Regions from separate parts of the Clostridium fessum genome, predicted to be linked through region 1. Evidence: predicted binding sites of a transcription regulator. Region 1 holds the regulator's gene; the other holds the start of a gene.
The links. The regulator HrcA, encoded in region 1, represses chaperone genes, less so after heat shock. The targets are predictions, from matches to a motif close to TGTTAGCACTCNNNNNNNNNGAGTGCTAACA.
Positions count from the first base shown of each region.

Region 2: PG862_RS12475 (Hsp20/alpha crystallin family protein) is a predicted target of HrcA. The motif match lies at 2,077-2,107, and genes of this name have one in related genera.

Region 1 is NZ_JAQEQF010000004.1:127,905-136,012, reverse strand. Features, by position in the region: gene dnaK (molecular chaperone DnaK) at 336-2,204, opposite strand; gene grpE (nucleotide exchange factor GrpE) at 2,349-2,960, opposite strand; gene hrcA (heat-inducible transcriptional repressor HrcA) at 2,992-4,035, opposite strand; gene PG862_RS06940 (3D domain-containing protein) at 4,506-5,189, shown strand; gene PG862_RS06935 (hypothetical protein) at 5,415-5,558, opposite strand; tRNA gene PG862_RS06930 (tRNA-Pro) at 5,876-5,949, shown strand; tRNA gene PG862_RS06925 (tRNA-Glu) at 5,968-6,039, shown strand; gene PG862_RS06920 (DUF4397 domain-containing protein) at 6,280-6,909, shown strand; gene PG862_RS06915 (metal-dependent transcriptional regulator) at 7,148-7,558, opposite strand; gene PG862_RS06910 (DUF2325 domain-containing protein) at 7,805-8,092, opposite strand.
Region 2 is NZ_JAQEQF010000010.1:86,234-94,341, forward strand. Features, by position in the region: gene PG862_RS12470 (J domain-containing protein) at 95-1,255, opposite strand; gene PG862_RS12475 (Hsp20/alpha crystallin family protein) at 1,405-1,923, opposite strand; gene PG862_RS12480 (MATE family efflux transporter) at 2,240-3,598, opposite strand; gene PG862_RS12485 (MarR family winged helix-turn-helix transcriptional regulator) at 3,591-4,040, opposite strand; gene PG862_RS12490 (FKBP-type peptidyl-prolyl cis-trans isomerase) at 4,194-4,634, opposite strand; gene PG862_RS12495 (Fur family transcriptional regulator) at 4,750-5,187, opposite strand; gene PG862_RS12500 (metal ABC transporter substrate-binding protein) at 5,438-6,454, shown strand; gene PG862_RS12505 (metal ABC transporter ATP-binding protein) at 6,471-7,136, shown strand; gene PG862_RS12510 (metal ABC transporter permease) at 7,133-7,936, shown strand; gene PG862_RS12515 (permease) at 7,933-8,108, shown strand, end outside.

The DNA.
Region 1 (8,108 bases):
GAGTTTCTATCGTATCTATTTATCTTCCCACAACGTAACTGTTCAGTACCTTCACAGTCACGCGCAAAAATCCATTAAAAATTGCCTACGGCAATGGGATTTTTGCCTGCTGGCCCATGTTTTCGTACGGTCAGCGCAGTAAATGCGCAGACCTACTGAACAGTTACCCCAAAACCTACAAATGGGGGTCTGCCGCAGATTCCTGCGACAGCCCCTCACTGCGTTTTTCTATTGATACCCCGATGCCCCGGATTGCTCCGCACTACCTGCTCCCGCAATCCTCAAAAGCATTCGTAATCCGCTCATTTTTCTTTGAAAAATGGCTGCCTATTATATTATACCTCTTTAAAGTCGCCGTCAACTACATTATCGTCGTGCGGTGCACTTCCTGCATCAGCTGCACCCTGAGCACCGCCCTGTGCTCCTGCTGCGCCAGCTGCCTGTGCCTGCTCGTAAACCTTGCTGAAGAGTGCCTGTGCACTGTTCATCAGTTTCTCCTTGCCAGCCTTGATTTCATCAATCTGTGCATCGGTCATCTGGTCGATCGGAGCTTTGTTGATAGCTTCTTTCAGTGCATTTAAGTCAGCTTCTACGGCTGCTTTATCGTTTGCATCGATCTTATCGCCTACATCCTGCAGAGCCTTCTCGGTCTGGAATACCATGGAGTCAGCTTCATTTCTTGCATCGATGCCCTCTTTTCTCTTCTTATCCTGTGCCTCGTACTCAGCTGCCTCTTTGACTGCCTTGTCGATATCGGAATCGGACATATTGGAACCAGAGGTAATCGTGATGTGCTGCTCTTTACCTGTACCAAGGTCTTTTGCAGATACATTTACGATACCGTTTGCATCAATATCGAAGGTAACCTCAATCTGCGGAACACCTCTTCTTGCCGGAAGAATGCCATCCAGACGGAAGGTTCCCAGTGTCTTGTTGTCCTTTGCGAACTGTCTCTCGCCCTGTACAACGTGGATATCAACAGCGGTCTGGTTATCAGCTGCGGTAGAGAAGATCTGGCTCTTCTTGGTCGGGATTGTGGTATTTCTCTCAATCAGTCTGGTTGCTACACCACCCATAGTCTCGATGGACAGGGACAGCGGAGTTACATCCAGAAGAAGGATATCACCGGCACCGGCATCGCCAGCCAGCTTACCACCCTGGATAGCTGCACCGATTGCTACGCACTCATCCGGGTTTAAGGATTTGCTCGGCTCTTTACCAGTCAGACGTTTTACTTCTTCCTGTGCTGCCAGCATACGTGTGGAACCACCTACCAGAAGTACTTTGCTTAACTCAGAAGCAGTGATACCAGCATCTTTCAGTGCGTTCTGTACCGGAATTGCGGTTCTCTCGATTAAGTCTCTGGTCAGTTCATCAAATTTAGCTCTGGTCAGGTTCATATCCAGATGCTTCGGTCCCTCGCTGGTTGCAGTGATGAACGGAAGGTTGATATTGGTTGTAGTTGCGGAAGAAAGCTCTTTTTTCGCTTTCTCAGCTGCTTCTTTCAGTCTCTGAAGCGCCATCTTATCAGCGGAAAGGTCTACACCCTCTGCTTTCTTGAACTCGTCGATCATCCACTGGGTAATACGGTTATCGAAATCATCGCCGCCCAGATGTGTATCGCCGTTGGTTGCCAGAACCTCGATAACGCCGTCACCGATCTCGATGATGGAAACATCGAATGTACCGCCACCTAAGTCATATACCATGATCTTCTGCTCTTTCTCATTATCAAGGCCATACGCAAGCGCTGCTGCCGTCGGCTCGTTGATAATTCTCTTTACATCCAGACCAGCGATCTTACCTGCATCCTTGGTTGCCTGACGCTGTGCGTCGTTGAAGTAAGCCGGAACAGTAATAACTGCCTCGTTTACCTTCTCGCCCAAGTAGCTCTCTGCATCTGCTTTCAGCTTCTGCAGAATCATCGCGGAAATCTCCTGCGGCGTATATTTCTTGTCATCAATGGTTACTTTGTAGTCGCTGCCCATGTGTCTCTTGATAGAAGAAATGGTCTTCTCAGCGTTGGTAACTGCCTGACGCTTTGCCGGCTCGCCGACCAGTCTCTCGCCTGTCTTTGTAAATGCCACAACGGACGGTGTGGTACGGATACCTTCTGTATTTGCGATAACAACCGGTTTACCACCTTCCATAACGGCTACACAACTGTTTGTTGTACCTAAGTCAATACCGATAATCTTGCTCATAGTTATTTCCTCCTGAAATTATCTTTTTCTGGCAGTTCTCTTTCTCCCCATGGGAGTTAAATTCTGCCGCCTGTCTGTCTATATTATATCAAATCAACCACCAGCACCGAATTCTGGGTGCCAGCTGTTTACGTGTTACCTATTTTAATTTGCCACTTTTACCATGCTGTGGCGAACCACGCTGTCGCGGTATACATAGCCTTTCTGGAACTCCTCGGCTACCACATTCTCACCCAGGTTTTCATCCTCAATATGCATCACTGCATTGTGGAAGTTCGGATCAAATGGCTGACCAACCGCTTCGATTGGCTTTACACCTGCATCACCCAGTGTTTTTACGAGCTGCTTGTAAACCTTATCCATGCCCTCGGCGAAAGCACTTTTTTCTTCGCCCTCCGGGATGGTCGCCAGACCACGCTCGAAATTGTCCACCACCGGGAGAATCTTCTCGATGATGTCCTTTGCGCCAATCTCATACATCGCTGATTTTTCTTTCTCCGTTCGTTTTCGGAAATTGTCAAATTCAGCCATCGTGCGCTTCAGGCGATCCGTCAGCTCCTCGATCTGCTCATCTTTCTTATCCTTCTTTTTGGAGAAAAATCCTTTTTTCTCTTTTTCTCCCTCCGGCGCTTGTGCGTCTTCCGAAGAAGCTTCCTTTTCCTTCACTGCCTCAGCTTCTGCCTGGGTTTCTGTTTCTTTTACCTGCTCCTCATTTGCTGCCTCGGCTGCTTTGGAATCTATCTCTGTCTTTGCCATGTCTCTCACCTCTTTATTTTGCACATCCGTGCTACTCGGTATCTTTATGATTGAATGTCTGATCGAGCTGGCTCTTTAATGAGCGCAGGGTCGATACAACTTTGTCATAATCCATTCGTTTCGGTCCAACGATTCCTATCGTTCCCCGAAGTCCGTCCCCCAATTCATAATTGGCAGTAACGATACTGCAGTCCTTCATCGACTGCACCTGTGTCTCACTTCCGATGTAGACCTGAATCTCATTTTTCTTATCGCTGTCCGCATCGTCCTCGGTAAGAATCTCTCTCCAGAGGTCTTTCTGCTCCAGTGTCCCGATGAGCTGGCTGGCTTTCGCACCATCGCTCAGTTCCGGATATTTGAAAATGTTCGTCGTACCTTCTGTGTAAATCTGTAAATCTTCCTCGCCGGAACGAATCGCCTCGGCCACCTCGCTTAGTACCACATCCACGATGTGGCTGCGCTCACCTGCCTGCCCTTTCATCCGGGTAATGACATCCAGATTAATCTGCTCCATCGTCAATCCGTTGAGACCGCTATTTAAAAGAATATTCAGATTCAGGATGTCCTCATCGGTCAGTTCCGCATCAAGTGTCACAATCGAGTTCTTGATAATGTTGCCTTCTAAAACAGTGACAATCAGGAGTTTCCCGGTTTCCACTCTGGAAAGCTGTATAAACTTGATCTTCGTCTGGTGATACTGCGGTCCGCTGATCAGCGTCGCATAATTCGTATTGCTTGCCAAAAGCTTTGCCATCTGCTTTAACAGAAGCTCCACCCGATCCACTCTCTGGATGACCATATCACGCACCTGCGTGACCTCCGTCTCTTTCTCATGAATCAACTGATCTACATAGAAACGATATCCTTTATCCGAAGGAATCCGGCCTGCCGATGTGTGCGGCTGAATGATATATCCCAGTTCTTCCAGATCCGACATCTCATTTCGAATCGTCGCCGAACTGAGTTTCAAATCGGAATACTTGGAGATCGTTCTGGAACCAACCGGCTCTCCGGTCTCCAGATAGTTCTGGATAATCGCTTTCAAAATCTTTTCTTTTCTCTCATCCAGTTCCATCCAATCTCTCCTTCCGTGCATCCGCTTCCGCCGGTCTCTTAAACCCGCTCTGGAAGTTTTCTGTTAGCACTCAATCTATCAGAGTGCTAATATCTACAGTTCATACTATATTACTTACGCAAGTATTTGTCAATGATTTTTTTCGGTTTTTAAAAAAATTTTTTTCTTCTTTTTTCGAATAAAATTTTTCATTCTGCATACCCTGTTTTTAGGCACGCTGATTTTCACACTTTCTATAGGTAGAAACTCACTCACCCGCTTTCCTGTTTGCGTCCGAACAAGCTTTCGGCTTGTCGAACCTCCGACCGCTCCCAGAGCCCTATTTCCGGCTCTCCGGCTTGACATTTAACATTTTTGTAATATAATAGTAACAAATTATAACATTTGTAAACGCATTGCAATATTTGTGAGATACACAATCGTTGCGGTGAGACAAATGAATCTAAATTGAAATGAGAGGTTTTTATTTGATGAATATGATGAACACCATGCGGCGCGGACTTGCCACAACGGCAATGAGCCTGGTCTGTCTCATGGCAGGCACCATGAATACACTGGCAGCCACAGATGCCGGAACCGAGCTTGTCTCCCAAATAGATGCGGCAGCCGGTGAAGAAACAAACGGCACTTCCACCGAAGCAGCCCAGACACCATCTGGTCCGGCTTCCGATCCGGAGCTGATTAGAAAGCAGACAAACGCTGCTGCGGAAGAAGCAGCTGATACGAACTCTTCCGAGGCAGAAGTCGCTGCATTTTCAAATGAGTCTGCACAAGTGGAGGCAGAGAACGCTGACGAAGCTGCAACGACTGAAAATACTGACACAAATGCTGCTGCCGAGGCACAGGAAGCAGAGGCACCTGCTGAAATCTACGCCGGACGATTTACGACAACTGCTTACTGCAGCTGCCGCAGATGCTGCCGTGGCGGAAAGAACCGCACTAAATCCGGCACCATTCCACAGGCAGGACATACCATTTCCGCCGACTTGCGCGTATTCCCACTCGGAACTAAACTCCGCATCAACGGCGTTGTCTATACCGTTGAGGACAGCGGCAGCGGCATCCGCGGAAACAAACTGGACATCTTCTTCAATTCCCACAGTCAGGCACTGCAGTATGGAAAGAGAAGCGCCGATGTCTATATTGTCCGATAATTACATTAATTTTAAGCAAAAAAGGGTCTTGCAGATAGAAAATCTTTTACCTGCAAGACCCTTTTTTTATAATTCTTATTTGTAACTGTTCAGTACCTTCACAGTCACGCGCAAAAATCCATTAAAAATTGCCTACGGCAATGGGATTTTTGCCTGCTAGCCCATGTTTTCGTACGGTCAGCGCAGTAAATGCACAGACCTACTGAACAGTTACCCTTATTTTACTTAATCCGTCAGCGCCTTATGATATTTCGTTTTCCGGTAAATTTTCCAAATAATGATACCCGGAATGCTTACGGTACATACGACGGTACTCACGCCTCCGATCACTCCATATATTCCAAATAAGATGGCTGCGATGATGTTCATACTTAATTCCTCCTGACTCATTCATTTTTCAATGCAAGCTCACTATGCTTTGTTCCCCATTTTATTCTTTTTATCCAAAATGAAAAGAGTTTCGGCGCATCCTTAGCAAGACTTTAATCATCCTTTCGCTTTCTTACGTTATTCATAATAATTTCGAAATATAAGTTAAAAGCGTGAAAATATTGATTTTAAAGGGTTTTTTCAATTTTTTAAAACTTTTTCAATTTTTTTCAAAAAAACGCTTGCATTTTTTTTGAAGGCGTGATAGTATATAGGAGTCGCTGATGAGCACCGCTTCAAAAGCGAGAAAATCATATCGAGGCGTGGCTCAGTTTGGTAGAGCGCTGCGTTCGGGACGCAGAGGTCGCGTGTTCGAATCACGTCGCCTCGATTGAATAAAATTAAATATGGCCTGTTGGTCAAGCGGTCAAGACGACGCCCTCTCACGGCGTAAACCCGGGTTCGATTCCCGGACAGGTCACTGGAAAGAGATTCGAGATTCGAGTCTCTTTTTTATTTTCTTCATTCTTGACCTTTCACCAAATCATGTAAACTATAACTGAATTTTGCCGATGCTCCGCATTCCAGATCGGCAAAATACACTTTTCTACAGTATCGAACAGGATTTTCAGTCCAGAAAATTCCTGCCTGCAAATAGTAACTCTCCTTTTTTCTTCTTCATATACTGCAATATAGCCAATATGAAAAGAGGTATCTTTTTATGGAAACATACAACTACGATGCAGCAGCAGTGCCTGAGGGGGATGCTGACACGACTCCGGCGGCGGCACCGGAGACGGATGCGGCAGCAGCTGGAACCAGTGATACGGCACAGTCTGGATTTAGTTCTCAGCCTCCTGTTATCTTAACATATCCGGACAGCTCATCCAATGATCTTCAGGTATCTCCGGGCTTCGGACCATACGGGGATGTGATGCCCACCCTGCCGTCCAATAATCATGGCAGCCCGAACACCGGTGGCTGCATAAACTGCGGCGGTTCCAACTGGAAGCCATCTCCAAATGGCGCGCTCTGGACCTGGGGCATTCTCTCGCCGTTCTTTTCCACCTCATCAGAGATCGCGCACCTGCGTTTTTACAATGCCGCCTCCATCCGCGAACCGATCGATATATACCTGAACGGACGTCTGGTCGTATCCGATCTGGATTACATGAATTATACGCGCTACATGCACATCATCCCCGGCATCTACCAGCTGACCGTCTACCGCCGGAGCAATCCGGGCTTCGCCATCGTCAACACGAATATCCGGCTTCGCAGCGGTTACAGCTACACGCTGGCGGTTCTGGGTACTTTTAATGATTTTTCGGTGCAGATGCTCAACGCCTGATCGCTTTTATTTGAGAAAAGTGTAAATGCGCAGACCTACTGAACAGTTACAGAAAAGCTTCTTCGCGCGAGTACACATCCTCGCGGAGCGTTTTTTGTTTCATAGGACGCAATTTCCTAGGACGCAATTTCCTATGAAAAAAGAGACCGCCACGTTCACGCGTGCGGTCTCTCTTCCGTGTCCTCTGCAATTATAAATTTATGATGAGAATATAACTGTCCGAACCTTAAACAGCCATCTATTTTTCCGGCTCATCTGTCCGGTTTGCTTCCTCGATCTTTGCCAGATGCGCGGCTGCAAATTCTTTGATTGCCTCAAAACTCTGCGGGCTGATCACATGTTCAATGCGGCAGGCATCTTCCACTGCCACCTCTCTCGGCACATCCAACGCTACCAAAAGCTTTGTCAGCAATGTATGACGCTCATAAATCATCTCCGCGATCTTCCGCCCCGACGGCTCCAGAGTGATATATCCCTCATGATCCATCGAAATATAACCATTTTCGCGGAGATTCTTCATCGCAACGCTGACACTTGGTTTTGAATACCCCAGCTCATTGACTACATCGATCGAACGGATCATCGGCTTGCGATAGCTTAACATAAGAATCGTTTCCAGATAATCCTCTGCTGACTGCTGTATTTTCAAAGTGATTCCCTCCAAACTTCTAACACATAACCGGTCTGGCTTCGTGCCTCCCCGTCTCCCGCAGAATCATCTGCCCAAGCTTCCGACCAGTTACCATAATATTATATATTAGAATACCATACTTGGAAGAATATTTCAAACCATATTGAACAATATATCGGTTCCAAAAGTGCCTACCCGTGAACAGTTCCCCGGCGGATGCCCCTATACTATACAATCTGTTTTTTCATATTTTTCATCTAATACTTAGCAAGCTGCACAGTGTTCCTGCAAAATTTCTTCCAACGCGGTTTTGCTGCTGGTGTGGCAGCGGACAACTTCTGTCCGGCTTCCCTTTGCACCATCAACCGCCGTCCGAATCATTTTATGGGAAACGGTGCTTGTAAAGAGTACAAGCAGATCCGGCGCTCCGATCTGTTTGCCGAAATCCGCCGTCATCTGTGTAAATACCTTTGCCTTACAGTTAAATGATTTGCAGATTTTCACGTACTGGCTGACCATGCGGTCATGACCACCTACAATTACAACACTCATATTTTATCCTCCGAAA
Region 2 (8,108 bases), on a different contig from region 1:
TCGGAGACCCAACTCCCACTGAGACAAATTTGCTATTACTTACCACCTGAAGAGGTGGGAGTCTTCTCGACTGAGATAAAAACGGCAGGAGCCGTCAAGCTGCGCTCCTGCCGTTATGTCCGCCGTGGCCATTTTTATCCAGTCCACAGGCGTGTTCAAATTCGCGAAGTTTCTGTTCTGCCTCAGGGGTCAGATGGTTCGGAACATCGATCTGAACTGTCACGTACTGATCACCATGGATGGACGGATTCTTCATGGAAACAACGCCTTTTCCCTTTAATTTAATCTTGGTTCCCGACTGCGTCCCGGCTGCGATCTTGCACAGGACATTGCCGTACAGGGTGGAAACCAGCGCCTCACCGCCGAAGACTGCGGTGGTAAACGGAATGCGGACGGTCGAGTAAACGTCCATCTCCTTGCGCTCCCATCCCGGTTTTGCGGTGACGGTGATATTTAAAAGAAGATCGCCCGCCTCGCCGCCGCCCGTTCCCGGCATGCCCTTTCCTTTCAGACGGATAGATTTACCGGTATCGATGCCCGCTGGGATGTGAACCTGTAAAGACTGGCGCTTGCCGGTCTGTGGGTTCTGCAGGGTAATGATTTTCTCACAGCCGGATACTGCTTCATCGAAACTTACGGTTACTTCGGACGTGAGGTCAGAACCTTTCTCCTGAAAGCCAGCACCGTAAAAGCTCTGGCTGCCGCCGAAGCTAGAACCGCCGCCAAAATGAGCGCTGGAACCACCAAAATCGGAACCGCTGGTAAAATTAGCCCCAGATCCGCCCGTAAAATGGCGGCTGCGGGAGCTGCCACCCGAACTCTTGCCGCGGAACATACCGCCAAACATATCTCCGAAAATGTCACCCATATCGCCCATGTCATCCCCAGTGAAATGGTACTCTGCGTAACCGCCCGGACCACTCTGGTAATGCCAGGCACCACCTTGACCGGCACCGCCGAAGCCAGAGCCAAATGGATCTCCAGAAGCGCCGGAACCGCCAGTTGTGCCGTATGCGGCACTGTTCGGGTCAAACGCAGCGTGACCGAAGCGATCGTAGAGTTTTCGCTTCTCCGGATCACTTAAGATGGAGTAGGCTTCGTTGACATCCTTAAACATCTGCTCTGCCTGGGGATTACCGGCATTGGAATCCGGGTGATACTTTTTGGCAAGTTTCCGGAATGCTTTTTTGATCGTCTCCGCACTGGCATCCCGTTTTATCCCCAGTATGTCATAATAGTCTCTTTTCTCTGCCATCGATTATCACCTCCGTATGTGCAGTGATTTAGGTTTCAATTATTTAGGTTATGATAAAAGATTGGGTATGATAGAAGCTGCCGCATTCCTGCGACAGCTTCTAAACTGGCTGCTGATATTATCAGGTGTGAGCCACAGCCGTTTTTATATTAACCTTCGATGGAAACGAAATGTTTCTCTTCAGCTGCTTTCTTTTTCAGCTCTTTCGGGAAGGTCAGGGTCAGAGTGCCATTTTCAAATTTGGCATGGATATCCTTTTCCTCTAGGTTCTCGCCGACGTAGAAGCTTCTGCTTACGTTTCCGCTGTAACGTTCCTGACGGATGTATTTAACCGGCTTCTGCTCGGCTTTATCATCTTTCTTGGAAGCATCCGACTCTGTGGTTTTGGCATCCTTCTGATTTTCCTTCGGCTCTTCCGTGGAAGAAACTTCCTTCGAACCGCTGACGGTCAGATAACCATCTTTTAGTTCAATCTGGAGCTCTTCTTTCTTAAAGCCCGGCAGGTCGATGGAAACTTCATAATCCTTATCGGTTTCCTTGACATCCGTCTTCATCAGCTGGGAAGAGGAAGCACCATACAGTCTCTGGTTAAAGCTTGGGAAGGAAAAATCCATCCAGTTATCAAAGTTATCAAATACACTATTATTAAAAATACTCGGCATATACATAAGTCATCTCTCCTTTTCGTATTATCTTAACGTTACTGTTCACGCATACGTGCCCAGTAACATCTTAACATCTATGTGAAAACATCGGCGGCAACAAGCTTGTTCTCATTTCCTTGTTCCTCTCCTTTGTTCTAGCTGTAATATAACACACATAATTAGCACTGTCAAGAGGTGAGTGCTAATTTTCTGTGAAGATTTTGTGAACAGCGCAATTATTCAAGGATAGGCACTTTTGAAACCGAAAGTGCCGTGACGATAACAGGCAGACACCTTCGCTCTGAAAGTGCCTGCCTGTTACGGAGCAGTTCCTGTGTTTTTATATGATTTCTTCTACTGGCGGGTGCTGCTGTTTCCGGGTCCAGTAGATATAATATCCGATATTTAGTACAATGCCGACGATCGTAGAAACGGGGGCTGCGAGACCGATCTTGGTCAGGCTGGCATCCGGCTGGATACTCATGAAATACGCTAGCGGGAGACGCACCAGAAGTGTCTGGATGAGTCCCTGTGTCATAACCCAAAGTGTCTGGTTATTTCCGTTGAAATATCCGATCATGCTGAACAGAACCGCGGTCACGATGGACTCGAGTGCGAATCCTTTCAGGTAATCATAGCTGTTCTGGATGACCGCCGCATCCGTCGAGAAGAAGCCGGACAGGACATCGCCTTTTAGGAGAACCAGGGTAAAGACGATACAGCCGACGCACAGACCGACGCCGATTCCCGTAAAAAGGGTGTGCCTGGCACGTTTGACTTTCCCTGCCCCCACGTTTTGGGAGACGAAGGAAGCCATCGACTGCATCAGGGCGCTCGGGACAAGCATGGCGAAATTGACGATTTTGCATGCTACACCGTAACCGGAGGACGCTTCCAGTCCCAGTCGATTGACAAAGGCGCACAGGGCTAAGAAGGAAAGCTGGGTTAAAAATTCCTGAAGCGCCAGCGGCAGTCCGATGGAAAGAAATTTCGGACACTGGGTGTTGAAGCGGAAATCGTGCCGGGTGATCGTAAATGGCAGAGTTTTCTTAATTAAAAGAATAATCGCGAAAATAACGCTGAGCGCCTGCGCGGAGACGGTCGCGATGGCGGCACCGGCGGCGTCCATATGAAGACCAGCTACCAGTGCGAGGTCGCCGATCACATTGACGATGCAGGCAACCAGGACAAAGAGAAGCGGTGACTGGCTGTCACCGAGCCCGCGGAAGATGGAGGACAGCAGGTTGTAGGCGACGATGAAGAAAATGCCGCCTCCGCAGATGCGGATGTAGCTGGCGGTCTGATCCACCGCCGCCTCGGGTGCCTGCATGAGAATGGCGATCGGGCGGGCAAAAAAGACCATGACGACGAATAAAACGGCGGAAATGATCGTAAATACAATCGAAGCTCCGCCGACAACTGCGCCGATCTGCTGCGGTTTCTTTTCACCGAGATAGCGGGCGATCAAAACGGTGATACCCATAGCGAACTGAATTACGACGAAGGTGACGAGGTTTAAGACCTGGCTGCCCGTCGAAACGGCGGAAAGACCGGAGGTCGAACCGAACCGTCCAACCACCAGCAGATCGACCGCGCCGTATGCCGCCTGCAGAATCAGTGCACCGAGCACCGGAATCATGAAAGCGATCAGTTTTTTCAGGATACTGCCCTGTGTAAAATCAGCTTTATCATTATTCATGGGAATCCCTCCGTTTGCACATAATCTGATAAAATGTCTCCATCGTCTGAATCATCTGGCGGGCGTCCTCCTCAGTAATGGTGTCTAAAGACGGGGCGAGCGCGCTGAAGTATTCGGTGTCATACGTCTGTGAGAGCGTCCTGCCCGCTTCGGTGATGGAAATGTAGGTAACACGCCCGTCGTTCTGCGAGGTTTTCTTTTGGAGATAACCGCCCGCTTCCATCTCCTTGACAGTCCGGGTCACGCCTGGGCGAGGCAGGTTCAGCGCATCGCTGATGTCCGATATTTTTACATGGATGCCGTTTCGCTCCAGCGACTGGATGACATCCAGATATTGAATATAGGAGGAAGTGACTCCCTTCGGCAGCGGCGGAAGCATATCCCGGATTCGTTTGCCCTGATAACAGGCGTCCAACATCCGCTTGATTGTTTCGATGGTCATATGGAAAGTCTCCTTATCAAATAGTTACTTGTGATAATTACCGTGGGTAATTATAGTGGAGGAGTGAGAATTTGTCAAGAAAAAATACCGCCAGCTCCCGGGATGGGCGCTGACGGCGCGTGTTGTTATAATGTAAGGGCAGTTGTGTTACGGTTATTTTACTTCAACCAGCTCAATCTTAAAGTTAAGCTCCTTACCAGCCATCTCATGATTGGCATCAAACGTGATATTTACCTCATTCTTTGCGATAACCTTGACCGGGAACGGCTGTCCCATCTGGTTGGTTAAGTATACCTGCTGTCCAACTTCCAGTTCCTCGGAACCTGGCAGTTTAGCGATCTCCAGTTCCAGAATGGCGTTCGGATCCGGCATGCCGTAAGCTTCCTCCGGCATCAGGTGAATCTCTTTCATCTCGCCTACTTCCATATCAGCGACAGCGGCATCGAAGCCTTTGATCATCTGACCGGCACCGCAGACAAACTCAAGGGGTTCGCCACGATCGTAGGAAGAATCAAACTGTGTTCCGTCATTAAAGGTTCCTTTGTAATGAGTGCGGCAGGTTTTGCCGACATTGCGTCCTGTGATTTCAGACATGATAAAATCCTCCAAAAGATATTGATATGCGGTAATGGGAAAATCCGCCTCAAACGGCCGTTTTCCGGTAAATTCGTGTGCATATGCTACCAGTATACTAAAAAATACAGGAACATTAAAGCTCTTTTTCAGAACCTTCTTTGGCGGCGCATTCCTGGCAGAGGCCATGCAGCAGATCACCGCTGCATTGGAGCAGAAAGCCATGCTCTTCTAGGAGATGCTGACGGAGTTCATCCATGAAATCGCAGTCAAGGTGAAACAGGCGTCCGCAGCGGGTACATTTAAGATGAAGATGCTCCATACAGTGGGCACCTTCTCCGGCATATTGGTAAACGGCTTTGTCATTTTCAGCATCTGGATATTTGATAACGATGTGCTCTCGGCACAGTTTGTCTAAAAATCGGTAAATGGTGGTAGTATTGGTTTCTGCCCGTTTTTCTTTCAGATAATTTTGTATATCGGCAACGCTTACCGTGCTGGAAGCGTGCTCTTTCAGGTATTCGAGAATCTCAGTCCTTGTTTTGGTTGTATATGGTTTTCGGATCGAAGTCATACGGCAATATCTCCTTTGTCTGTTAGCTCCTATTTTAGCGGTGAAGGGAGGAAGCGTCAAGCCGCATAAGAATAAAATGCAACTCATTTGCAAATTAATCTTGACGATGTAAAAAAAAGGTGCTATATTAATAAACGCAAATTACTTGCATTTATTAATGTGTAGAGCAGAAGACACAAAGCCTGCTGTTGACAGGCAGGTGCTTCTGCAAATGCTATGCGATAACCTACAGCTGAAAGGAGCAGACAGAATGAAAAAGAAAAGTGTGTTTATGGGAATGATAGCAATCTCTGCACTCGTGTGGATGACGGGCTGTGCCGGAAGGGCGGTGGAATCGTCCGATATAGAGACCGAACAGGAGGAGAAAGACGGAAGCGGGGAAACAGAGACGGATGTAATAAGCATCGATGGAGACAAGTTAAAGGTCATGGCGAGCTTTTATCCGATGTATGATTTTGCCCAAAAGATAGGCGGCGATCGGGTGGAGGTGACGAATATGGTGCCGGCGGGAACGGAACCTCATGACTGGGAACCGGCAGCTTCTGACATCAAGAAGTTGGAAGAGGCAGATATTTTTATATACAACGGAGCCGGAATGGAGCACTGGGCTGCCGATGTGCTTACGTCGCTGGACAATAAAAACCTGATTGCGGTGGAAGCATCTACGGGAATTGATCTGCTGGAAGGCTCAGAGCATGAGGAGGAAGAAAACGGAGAGAAGGATGAGCATGCAGAAGAGATTACCTATGACCCCCATGTGTGGTTAGCGCCGGAAAATGCGAAGAAGGAAATGGAAAATATAAAAGATGCACTTGTATCAGCGGATCCAGATCATCAGGAGTATTATGAGAAAAACTACCAGACCTATGCGAAGAAGCTGGATGATCTGGATGCAGAGTATCAGGAAAAATTATCGGATGTGAAAACACGGGATGTGATAGCTGCACATCAGGCATTTGGGTATCTGTGCCAGGCATACGGTTTAAACCAGAGCGGAATCGAAGGATTATCCGCAGATTCAGAACCGGATGCAGCCCGGATGAAGGAGATTGTGGATTTTGCAAAAAAACATCAGGTTAAGACCATCTTCTTTGAGGAGCTGGTAAGTCCGAAGATATCGGAAACGATTGCAAAAGAAATCGGAGCGCAGACAAAGATGTTAAATCCATTAGAAGGGCTTAGTGATGAGGAATTAAAAGCAGGGGCGGATTATTTTTCTGTAATGGAATCAAATCTTGAGACATTGGTGGAAGCACTGAATCAGTAAAGAAAAGGGAGCGGGCATGAAGATAGTGGATGTAGATCATCTTTCATTTGAATATGGGAACCGCAGAGTGTTACATAATTTAAATTTTTCAATCCGGCAGGGCGATTATGCAGTGCTGACAGGGGAAAATGGAAGCGGTAAAAGCACATTGATGAAAGTATTGTCGGGAGAGTTGGAGTCGGCAAAAGGAAGGGTTGTGATAGCAGGAAGTGATTCTTTGACAGCAGCGCTTCATCGAATCCGCATCGGCTATATGCCGCAAAATGGAACCAGCCGCAACGCATTTTTCTCGGCAACGGTGGAGGAAATCATGGAAACCGGAATGTATCATCCATTCTGGAAAAAGTGGGCTGTTAAAGATAAAAAGGAAAGAATATGCCGGACATTGGAAGAAATGGGAATGAAAGATGCGTTAAACCGGCGGATAGGGGAACTTTCCGGTGGCCAGCAGCAACGGGTTATGTTGGCACGTGTGTTGATTTCCAAACCTCAGCTTCTCCTTCTGGACGAACCGGCTGTCGGAGTGGATCAGGAGTCCCTTCGGCAGTTGGCAGCGGTATTAAAACGCAGAAATCAAGAAGGGGCGATGACAATTTTTTTGATTACCCACGGAAATCAAGCTGTATTTTCCGGAGCAAATCGCTTTTTTAAGATGGAAGAAGGAGGGGTAGAGGAAAAATGAGTATTTTCGAGTATGGATTTATGCAGAGGGCATTTTTAGTAGGAATTTTGCTGGCTGTTATTACGCCGCTGATTGGCATGACGGTAGTACTTAAACGGATGTCGATGGTGGGAGATGCACTGGCCCATGCTTCTTTAGCAGGGGTAGCGATCGGAATGCTGTTTGGAATCAACCCGGTAGCCGGAGCAGGCGGTATCTGTGTGGTGGCAGCGCTGGCAATTGAGGCGATTCGGCGTCGTCTTCCCCGGTATTCAGAAAATGCGATTGCGATCGTTATGTCTGCTGGAATAGGTCTTGCCGGAGTATTGTCCGGATTTGTTAAAAACAGTGCTAACTTTAACAGCTTTTTGTTTGGAAGTATCGTGTCAATCAGCACAGCGGAACTTTTGGGGGTATGTGCTGTCAGCGCAGCGGTACTGCTGCTTCTTATTTTATTTCGGAAGGAACTTTTTTATATAGGATTTGATGAAAATGCAGCCAGAATCTCGGGAGTTCCGGTGCGTAAGGTGAATTTTCTATTTACTGTTTTAACAGCATGTACCGTATCGATCGCATCAAGAACCGTGGGAACCTTAATTATTTCTTCGATGCTGGTGGTTCCGGTAGCGTTTGGAATGCAGATGGGAAACAGTTATCGGATGACGGTTCTGTGGTCTGTTTTGGCAGCGGTCGGGACAACGATTCTTGGATTGTTTATCTCGTACTATTGGGGAACAAAACCGGGTGGTACAATTGTACTTCTGGAAGTCGCGTGCTTTGTGGCAGCTCTTGGAATCAAAGGAAAGGAGATGGGACGATGACAACACCGGTTTATATCGTAGAAGGGTTTCTGGGCAGCGGAAAGACGAAACTGATAGAAAATAGTCTTCGTCTCAGACATTGCCGGAATGTACTGATTTTTCAGTTTGAAGAAGGAGAAGAGGTACTGGATACAAAGGAGGCAGAGAGGTGCAGTTGGAAAATCCGGAGCTG